4 regions of the Pseudomonas sp. 2 genome follow, and region 1 is predicted to be linked to each of the others. Evidence: predicted binding sites of a transcription regulator. Region 1 holds the regulator's gene; each other region holds the start of a gene.

Region 1 (2,203 bases):
CACCGTGGATATGCAGGGTGGCCTCGATCTTCTGTTTGAGTTTCTCGACGGCCATCGTCACCTGCACGTTGGTAATCTTGTCAAAGTGCCCTTCGAGCTTTTTCAGCTTCAGCTCGACGTACTCGCGCAGGGGCTTGGTCACTTCCAGTTGGTGTCCACTGATGTTGACTTGCATACAGCTTCTCCTTCGTTGCCAGTGCATTAAGAGGCAGGCTTGGGTGCCTGCCACTGGAACGCTGTGGCTCGTGACCTCTACATCAGCCGCTTGCGTTCGCTCGAAGGCGCTATCCCTAGAGATTCGCGGTACTTGGCGACTGTGCGACGGGCCACTTGAATGCCTTGTGCCTCCAGTAAACCAGCGATCTTGCTGTCACTCAACGGCTTTTTCTGATTTTCCGCGGCAACCAGTTTCTTGATGATCGCGCGAATGGCCGTGGACGAGCATTCGCCGCCTTCGGAGGTGCTGACGTGGCTGGAAAAGAAGTATTTCAGTTCGTAGATGCCGCGCGGCGTGTGCATGAACTTTTGCGTCGTGACGCGCGAGATCGTCGACTCGTGCATGCCCACCGCTTCGGCGATGTCGTGCAGGACCAGCGGCTTCATCGCCTCGTCGCCGTACTCCAGGAAACCGCGCTGATGCTCGACGATTTGCGTCGCGACCTTCATCAGAGTTTCGTTGCGGCTTTGCAGGCTCTTGATGAACCAGCGCGCTTCCTGCAGCTGGTTACGCATGAAGGTGTTGTCGGCGCTGGTGTCGGCGCGGCGCACGAAGCCTGCGTACTGCGGGTTGACGCGCAGGCGCGGCACGGCTTCCTGGTTCAGCTCCACCAGCCAGCGCTCGTTGTCCTTGCGCACGATCACGTCAGGCACCACGTACTCGGCTTCGGTGGATTCGATCTGCGAACCGGGGCGCGGGTTGAGGCTCTGCACCAGCTCGATGACCTGGCGCAGGTCATCTTCCTTGAGCTTCATGCGGCGCATCAGTTGCGAGTAGTCGCGGCTGCCCAAGAGGTCGATGTAGTCACTGACCAAGCGCTGGGCTTCGGTCAGCCATGGCGTCTTGGCGGGCAGCTGGCGCAATTGCAGTAGCAGGCATTCGCTCAGGGTACGAGCGCCGATGCCAGCCGGCTCGAACTGTTGAATGCGGTGCAGGACGGCTTCGATTTCGTCCAGCTCGATGTCCAGCTCCGGGTCGAACGCATCGAGCAGTTCTTCCAGCGATTCGTCCAGATAGCCCTGGTTGTTGATGCAGTCGATCAGGGTCACGGCGATCAGGCGATCGGTGTCGGACATCGGCGCCAGGTTCAGTTGCCACAGCAGGTGACTCTGCAGGCTTTCGCCGGCCGAGGTGCGGGTGGTGAAGTCCCACTCGTCATCGTCGTTGCTGGGCAAGCTGCTGGCGCTGGTCTGGTAGATGTCTTCCCAGGCGGTGTCGACCGGCAATTCGTTGGGAATGCGCTCGCTGTCGCCCCATTCGCCGTCTTCGAGATTGTCGACGGTGGAGGTGGTCGATTCCTGGTACGTCGGTTCCTGAACGTCAGCGGCGGGTTTTGCTTCGATGTTGTCGGCCATCGGGTCGGCGTTATCGAAGTCGTCGCCTTCTTCCTGGCGTTCCAGCATGGGATTGGACTCCAGTGCCTCCTGGATTTCCTGTTGGAGATCCAGCGTAGACAGTTGGAGCAAGCGGATGGCCTGTTGCAGCTGCGGTGTCATCGTCAGCTGCTGGCCCATTCTCAAGACTAGCGAAGGTTTCATGGCAGGGACTTAACACCTTGTTCGCCGGCGCATGTGCGCCATCCACTACTGGGCGCCGGAGCGCCAAATTAAGCAAATTATATGCCTGAAACCGAAGTGTTTGCCTAGGGTGTTGTGACAATTAATGCGAGGTTGGCGATGAGGCGTATGCAGCAAGCGCCGGCCAACCCCTTGTCATCGCCGCAATTACAGGCGGAACTCGTGGCCGAGGTACACTTCCTTGACCAACTGGTTGGCCAGGATGGTTTCAGCGTCACCTTCTGCGATCAGCTGCCCGTCGTTGACGATGTAGGCGGTTTCGCAGATATCGAGGGTCTCGCGCACGTTGTGGTCGGTGATCAGAACGCCGATGCCCTTCGCCTTGAGATGGTAGATGATCTGCTTGATATCGCCCACGGAGATCGGGTCGACACCGGCGAACGGTTCGTCGAGCAGGATGAACTTCGGC
Region 2 (2,203 bases), on a different contig from region 1:
AGGTCGCGGTGCGGCCGTAAGCGTCAGCAACATTGTGGACAACGTATTTCAGGGTCTGGACTTCGTCAGCCTTCTTGACCAGCGTGTTGAATTTCACGCCGATTTCGTTCTGGCCGGCAGTGGCAACTTCGTGGTGGTGAACTTCCACGACCTGGCCCATTTCTTCCAGGGCGTTGCACATTGCGGTACGGATTTCGTGGTCGTGGTCGACCGGTGGCACTGGGAAGTAGCCGCCTTTGACGCCTGGACGGTGGCCTTTGTTGCCGCCTTCGACTTCCTGGTCAGTCATCCACGAACCTTGTTCGGAGAAGATCTTGAACATGGAACCGGAGATGTCGGACTTGAACTTGACCGAATCGAAGATGAAGAATTCTGGCTCTGGACCGACGAATACGGTGTCACCGATACCGGTGGACTTCAGGTACTCTTCGGCGCGGTGAGCGATGGCGCGTGGGTCGCGGTCGTAACCTTGCATGGTCGAAGGTTCGATGATGTCGCAGACCAGGATCAGGGTCGGCTCTTCGGTGAACGGATCCAGAACAGCGGTTTCGTCGTCCGGCAGCAGGATCATGTCGGAAGCTTCGATGCCTTTCCAGCCTTCGATGGAGGAACCGTCGAACATCTTGCCGACTTCGAAGAAGTCGTCGTCCAGTGCATCACGCGCTGGCATGGTGACGTGCTGCTGCTTGCCCTTGGTGTCCGTGAAGCGCAGATCAATCCACTTAACGTCATGATCTTTGATGAGTTGAACCGACTTCGACATGCTGTCCTCCGGGGTGAAATAGGGCGAGGTAGTTGTAGGCCCTTAAATTTGGGTGATGCCGGGCGCGAATAGTCGGCCAAGGCAACCTGCCTCACAAGGGAGCAATTTGCATGCCAGTGCCCCGTGATGGGTTTTTTGCGCAAATCCCACTGTTTTAGGGCGCAAAACGTCGCATTTGTGAAAATCGACGCACCTTATTGGTGCTTTTGGATTGTATACAGTGCCATTTTGGTGCGCTGATGATCGGCTGTGAGATAGTTGGTCAAACCTTGAGCAATTTCCGCTATAATCCGCGCCCCCCTTTTTCGACCGGCACCTCGCGCGCTGTTTTCATGAAACTAATCGTCAAAGTTTTCCCGGAAATCACCATCAAAAGCCGGCCTGTGCGCAAGCGCTTCATCAAGCAGCTGGCCAAGAACATCCGCACCGTGCTCCGCGACTTGGACCCGGCGCTGGTGGTCGATGGCGTGTGGGACAACCTCGAGGTCGAAACCAAGGTCGAGGACGCGAAAGTCCTGCACGAGATGACCGAGCGCCTGAGCTGCATGCCGGGCATCGCGCATTTCCTGCAGGTCGATCAATACCTCCTGGGCGACATGGACGACATCTATGAGAAGTGCAAACAGCACTTCGGTGACGTCCTGCCCGGCAAGATTTTCTCGGTGCGCTGCAAGCGCGGCGGGCACCATGACTTCAGCTCCATGGACGTCGAGCGCTACGTGGGCAGCAAGCTGCGCCGCGAGTGCGGGGCGGCCGGTATTTCGCTGAAGGATCCGGAAGTCGAGGTGCGGATCGAGATCCGCGACCAGCGCCTGTTCGTGATCCACAGCCAGCACAACAGCATCGGCGGTTATCCGCTGGGCTCGCTGGAGCAGACCCTGGTGCTGATGTCCGGTGGTTTCGACTCCACCGTCGCGGCCTACCACGTCATGCGCCGCGGCCTGATGAGCCACTTCTGCTTCTTCAACCTGGGCGGCCGGGCCCACGAGCTGGGCGTGATGGAAGTCGCGCACTTCATCTGGAAGAAGTACGGCAGCTCCCAGCGCGTGCTGTTCGTCAGCGTACCGTTCGAGGAAGTTCTCGGCGAAATTCTCGGAAAAGTCGATAACAGTCATATGGGCGTAGTATTGAAGCGTATGATGTTGCGCGCTGCGACTAATATTGCCGACCGCCTGGAAATCGACGCGCTGGTCACCGGCGAGGCGATTTCCCAGGTGTCCAGCCAGACGCTGCCCAACCTGTCGGTCATCGATTGCGTGACCGAAAAGCTGGTCTTGCGCCCGCTGATCGCCAGCCACAAGCAGGACATCATCGACGAGGCCGATCACATCGGTACCGGCGATTTTGCCCGGCACATGCCCGAATACTGCGGCGTGATCTCGGTCAATCCGAAGACCGCGGCCAAGCGCCACCGCGTCGAGCATGAAGAAAAAGAGTTCG
Region 3 (2,203 bases), on a different contig from region 1:
CGTCGATCAACTGGCTGCTGCGCATCGCGTTGGCGGGCACGCGGATATCCAGCGCCTCGGCGGCCTGGCGATACAGCGCCAGTTGCTGCACTTGCCCGGCAACGGCCAGGTAGTCAGGGTCTTCGCGCAGCAGGCCCCAGCGGCGGAACTGGGTCATGAACCACATGCCATCGGACAGGTACGGCATGTTCACCTGGCCCTTGCGATGAAAGCTCAGGGCATGGTGATCCTGCCAGTGGTTGCCCAGGCCGTCGGTGTATTCGCCCAGCAAGCGGGCTTCGATGTCCTCCACCGGCGCGTTGACGTAATCGGTGCCGCTGAGCATCTGCGCGGTGCTGCGGCGGTTTTCCAGGCTGTCTTCGATGAAGCGGCTGGCATCCAGCACCGCCATGATCAGCGCGCGGGCGGTGTTGGGGTATTGCTCGACGAACTGACGGTTGCAGCCCAGGACCTTCTCCGGGTGATCCGGCCAGAGGGTCTGCGAGGTCGCCAGGGTGAAGCCCAGATTCTGGCTGACCGCCCGTGCGCCCCACGGCTCGCCGACGCAGAAGCCATCGATGCGCCGGGCTTGGAGGTGGTCGACCATGCGTGCGGGCGGCACCACGACGCTGTTGACGTCCTGCAGTGGGTGAATGCCCTGGCTGGCCAGCCAGTAATACAGCCACATCGCGTGATTACCGGTGGGCAGGGTCTGGGCGAAGGTCAGTTTTGTCTCGCTTTGGTGCGTGCGTGTTTCCAGTGCCTCAGGAGTGATCACGCCCTCGTGCTTCAGGGCGCTGGAGAGGTTGATGCTCTGGCCATTCTGGTTCAGGCCCATGAGCACCGCCATGTCGGTGGCAGGGCCGCCGATGCCCAGCTGCGCGGCGTAGATCAGGCCGTAGAGGCTGTGGGCGGCATGCAGCTCGTTGTTCACCAGCTTGTCGCGCAGGGCGGTCCACGAAGGCTGGCGCCGCAGGTTGATGTTCAGGCCGTAATGCTGGGCGAAGCCCTGGGTCGCGGCGACGATCAGCGAGGCGCTGTCGGTCAGGGCCATGAAGCCGACCTCGATGCTGCCGAGTTCCGGCGCGTCGCTGCCGTTGATCCAGGCCAGTGGGCTGTTGGGGCTGTCGTTCATGATCGTGGTTCCGCATGAAGAGGGCGGTGCGCGCGGGCGCTGCCGATCTTCCATAAAAAAACGCCGCATCCCCCGGAATGGCTTCCGGACGATCACGACGCCATTGTCCCGGGCAGGTCCCGCCGTTGGGTCGAGCCGGATACAGTGCAACTAGCAAGCGATATGCCAGTGATTGCGGGCGGGCGCGCAAAGTTGCCGAGATGCCTCGCACTCACCCCTGTGCACGTCTATAATCGCCCGCTGACTTCAGCCGCAATCGAGCCGCGCCCGCCCATGTATAACCTGGCCCGCCAGTTACTGTTCAAACTCTCCCCGGAAACCTCCCACGATCTGTCCATCGACCTGATCGGCGCAGGCGGTCGTCTGGGGCTTAATAGTCTGTTCAACAAGGCGCCGGTGCGTTTGCCGGTGACGGTCATGGGCCTGCAGTTTCCGAACCCCGTGGGCCTTGCCGCAGGGCTGGACAAGAACGGCGCGGCCATCGACGGCTTCGCGCAGCTGGGCTTCGGTTTCGTCGAGATCGGCACTGTCACGCCGCGTCCTCAGCCGGGCAACCCCAAGCCGCGGATTTTCCGCCTGCCCCACGCCGAGGGCATCATCAACCGCATGGGCTTCAACAACCTGGGCGTCGACAATCTGGTCAGCCGGGTGCAGGCCGCAAAGTACAACGGCGTGCTGGGCATCAACATCGGCAAGAACTTCGACACCCCGGTCGAGCGCGCGGTGGATGACTACCTGATCTGCCTGGACAAGGTCTACGCCCACGCCAGCTACATCACCGTCAACGTCAGCTCGCCCAACACCCCGGGCCTGCGCAGCCTGCAATTCGGTGACTCGCTCAAGCAGTTGCTCGAAGCGCTGCGCGTGCGTCAGGAAGCGCTGACCGGCATCCATGGCAAGCGCGTGCCGCTGGCGATCAAGATCGCCCCGGACATGAGCGATGAAGAAACCGTGCTGGTGGCCAGTGCCTTGCTGGAGTCGGGCATGGACGCAGTGATCGCCACCAACACCACCCTGAGCCGCGAGGGCGTCGAAGGCCTGCCGCACGCCGATGAGGCCGGTGGTCTGTCCGGTGCGCCGGTGCGCGAG
Region 4 (2,203 bases), on a different contig from region 1:
GCGTTCAGCCTGCACCCAAGTCGCGATTGGCGTCGTCTGGGCTATCGCGCATGAAGATCAAGATCAAAAGCCAAATCAAAGGCCAACGGCTAATGCCGTCCCCGTAGCAGCCGGGCTTGCCCGCGGGACGCCCTCAAGATCGCCCCGCCGGCAAGCCGTGCTGCTACGGCGGGCATCGCCCTTGCGCTCTTGATCTGGCTTTTGATTTTGATCTTCATGCGCGATAGCCCAGACGCCACAAAACGCGACTTGGGTGCAGGCTGAATGGAGGTCTCGCGGAGTGGGCCAAGCGGCAGGATGCCGCGCGAGGCGCGGGGCCATGGATGGCCCATTCGCGCCGGGCCCACGGAGCGAGGCCGGAATGAAGGAAGTCCGACGCAGTCGGACCCAAACCAGGAGCAGGGCCTTTTTGGTTACTTTTTCGGCTCTTGGAAAAAGTGACCCGCCGTAAGGGCGGAACCATAAGCGGCCGTGACAAAGAAAATGGATATGCCCAGAAATCCCAAAACCAACAAAAATCTGCTTTTCACGTTAAAAGACCACAACCTGCCAGCCACCGAATAACCGCTTCTAGCTGACAGCCAACCGGCAACCCCAAACGGCAAAAAAACGACACCCCCCTTGCCGCTCCCCCTCCCACCAGCGGAAATCGCTTGCCGCTTTTCTGGCATAAACCCTTGCCACCACCCCCGAACCCCAACAAACACGGCCTTTTTCAAAATTGGCACGCCACTTGCTCAAAGACCTGCAGTCACGAACATCTGGTCAACCGATAAAGGTTTCCCGACATGAGCATCAGCTTCGACAAGGCACTTGGCATTCACGAAAAGGCGCTGAACTTCCGCGCCCAACGTGCAGAAGTGCTGGCCAACAACATCACCAACGCCGACACGCCCAACTACAAGGCGCGCGACCTGGATTTCTCCAAGGTGCTGGCCGCCGAAAGCGACAAGGCCAACAACGGGACCTTTGCCCTGAACATGACCAACAGCCGCCACATCGAGGCCGAAGGCATGAGCACCGGCGATGCCAGCCTGCTGTACCGCACGCCGTCGCAGCCGTCGCTGGACCAGAACACCGTCGATACCCAGGTCGAGAACGCCAACTACGCCGAAAACGCCGTGGGCTTCCAGGCCAGCTTCACCTTGCTCAACAGTAAGTTCAAAGGGCTGGTCGCAGCCCTGCGCGGAGAGTAATTCATGTCTCTATCCAGTGTTTTCAACATCGCCGGTAGCGGCATGAGTGCCCAGAACACTCGCCTGAACACCGTCGCCAGTAACATCGCCAACGCCGAGACCGTCTCGTCCAGCCTGGACAAGACCTACCGCGCCCGTCACCCGGTGTTCGCCACCGTGTTCCAGGGCCAGGAAGCCGGCGGCAGCGCTTCGCTGTTCGAAGACCAGGGCCAGGCCGGCACCGGCGTGCAGGTGTCCGGCATCGTTGAGGACGCTTCCAACCTGGAAGCCCGCTACGAGCCCAACCATCCAGCGGCCGACAAGAACGGTTACGTCTACTACCCGAACGTCAACGTCGTCAACGAAATGGCTGACATGATCTCGGCCAGTCGCTCGTTCCAGACCAACGCGGAAGTGATGAACACCGCCAAAACAATGATGCAGAAGGTCCTGACCCTGGGTCAGTGATAAGGGGCGACAGTCATGACGGTTACCAACGACACCTCCAGCAGTTTCATCAAGTCGCTACAGACTGCGACGTCTGGCAAGACCGGCGACACCACCACCGGCGCCAGCACCCTGGGCAAGGATTCGTTCCTGCAGCTGCTGGTCACCCAGATGCAGAACCAGAACCCGCTCGATCCGCAGGACAACAGCGAATTCGTGGCCCAGCTGGCGCAGTTCTCCAGCCTGGAAACCATGCAGAACCTGAGCACCTCGGTCGATGCCATCGGCGGCATGTACCAGTCTTCGCAGGCGCTGCAGGCGTCCTCGCTGGTAGGCCGCAACGTGATCGTCGACAGCGGTTCGACCAGCGTCGACACCACCAAGGGCATGACCGGCCAGGTGGTTCTGCCGTCGAGCAGCACCACCACCACGGTCAAGGTCTACGCCAGCGACGGCAAGACGGTGGTGCGCACCATCGACCTGGGCGAACAGAAGGCCGGCAACGCCAGCTTCACCTGGGACGGCAAGGACGAGGAGGGCAATGTGCTCGAATCGGGCAACTACAGCTTCGTCGCCAGTGG

What was found. Region 1 encodes sigma-54, which starts transcription at its own class of promoters, with help from an activator protein. Its sites were predicted from a motif close to ANTGGCATNNANNTTGCTNT; they were not measured.
Region 2: glnA (glutamate--ammonia ligase) is a predicted target of sigma-54. The motif match lies at 862-881, and genes of this name have one in related genera.
Region 3: AC1MEK_RS13390 (CmpA/NrtA family ABC transporter substrate-binding protein) is a predicted target of sigma-54. The motif match lies at 1,265-1,284, and genes of this name have one in related genera.
Region 4: flgB (flagellar basal body rod protein FlgB) is a predicted target of sigma-54. The motif match lies at 721-740, and genes of this name have one in related genera.

Annotation. Positions count from the first base shown of each region.
Region 1 is NZ_JBWXNG010000002.1:497,165-499,367, reverse strand. Features, by position in the region: gene hpf (ribosome hibernation-promoting factor, HPF/YfiA family) at 1-175, opposite strand, end outside; gene AC1MEK_RS05220 (RNA polymerase factor sigma-54) at 253-1,755, opposite strand; gene lptB (LPS export ABC transporter ATP-binding protein) at 1,942-2,203, opposite strand, start outside.
Region 2 is NZ_JBWXNG010000004.1:320,059-322,261, reverse strand. Features, by position in the region: gene glnA (glutamate--ammonia ligase) at 1-763, opposite strand, end outside; gene thiI (tRNA uracil 4-sulfurtransferase ThiI) at 1,096-2,203, shown strand, end outside.
Region 3 is NZ_JBWXNG010000007.1:60,009-62,211, forward strand. Features, by position in the region: gene AC1MEK_RS13390 (CmpA/NrtA family ABC transporter substrate-binding protein) at 1-1,114, opposite strand, end outside; gene AC1MEK_RS13395 (quinone-dependent dihydroorotate dehydrogenase) at 1,388-2,203, shown strand, end outside.
Region 4 is NZ_JBWXNG010000016.1:140,658-142,860, reverse strand. Features, by position in the region: gene flgB (flagellar basal body rod protein FlgB) at 789-1,196, shown strand; gene flgC (flagellar basal body rod protein FlgC) at 1,200-1,643, shown strand; gene AC1MEK_RS23425 (flagellar hook assembly protein FlgD) at 1,659-2,203, shown strand, end outside.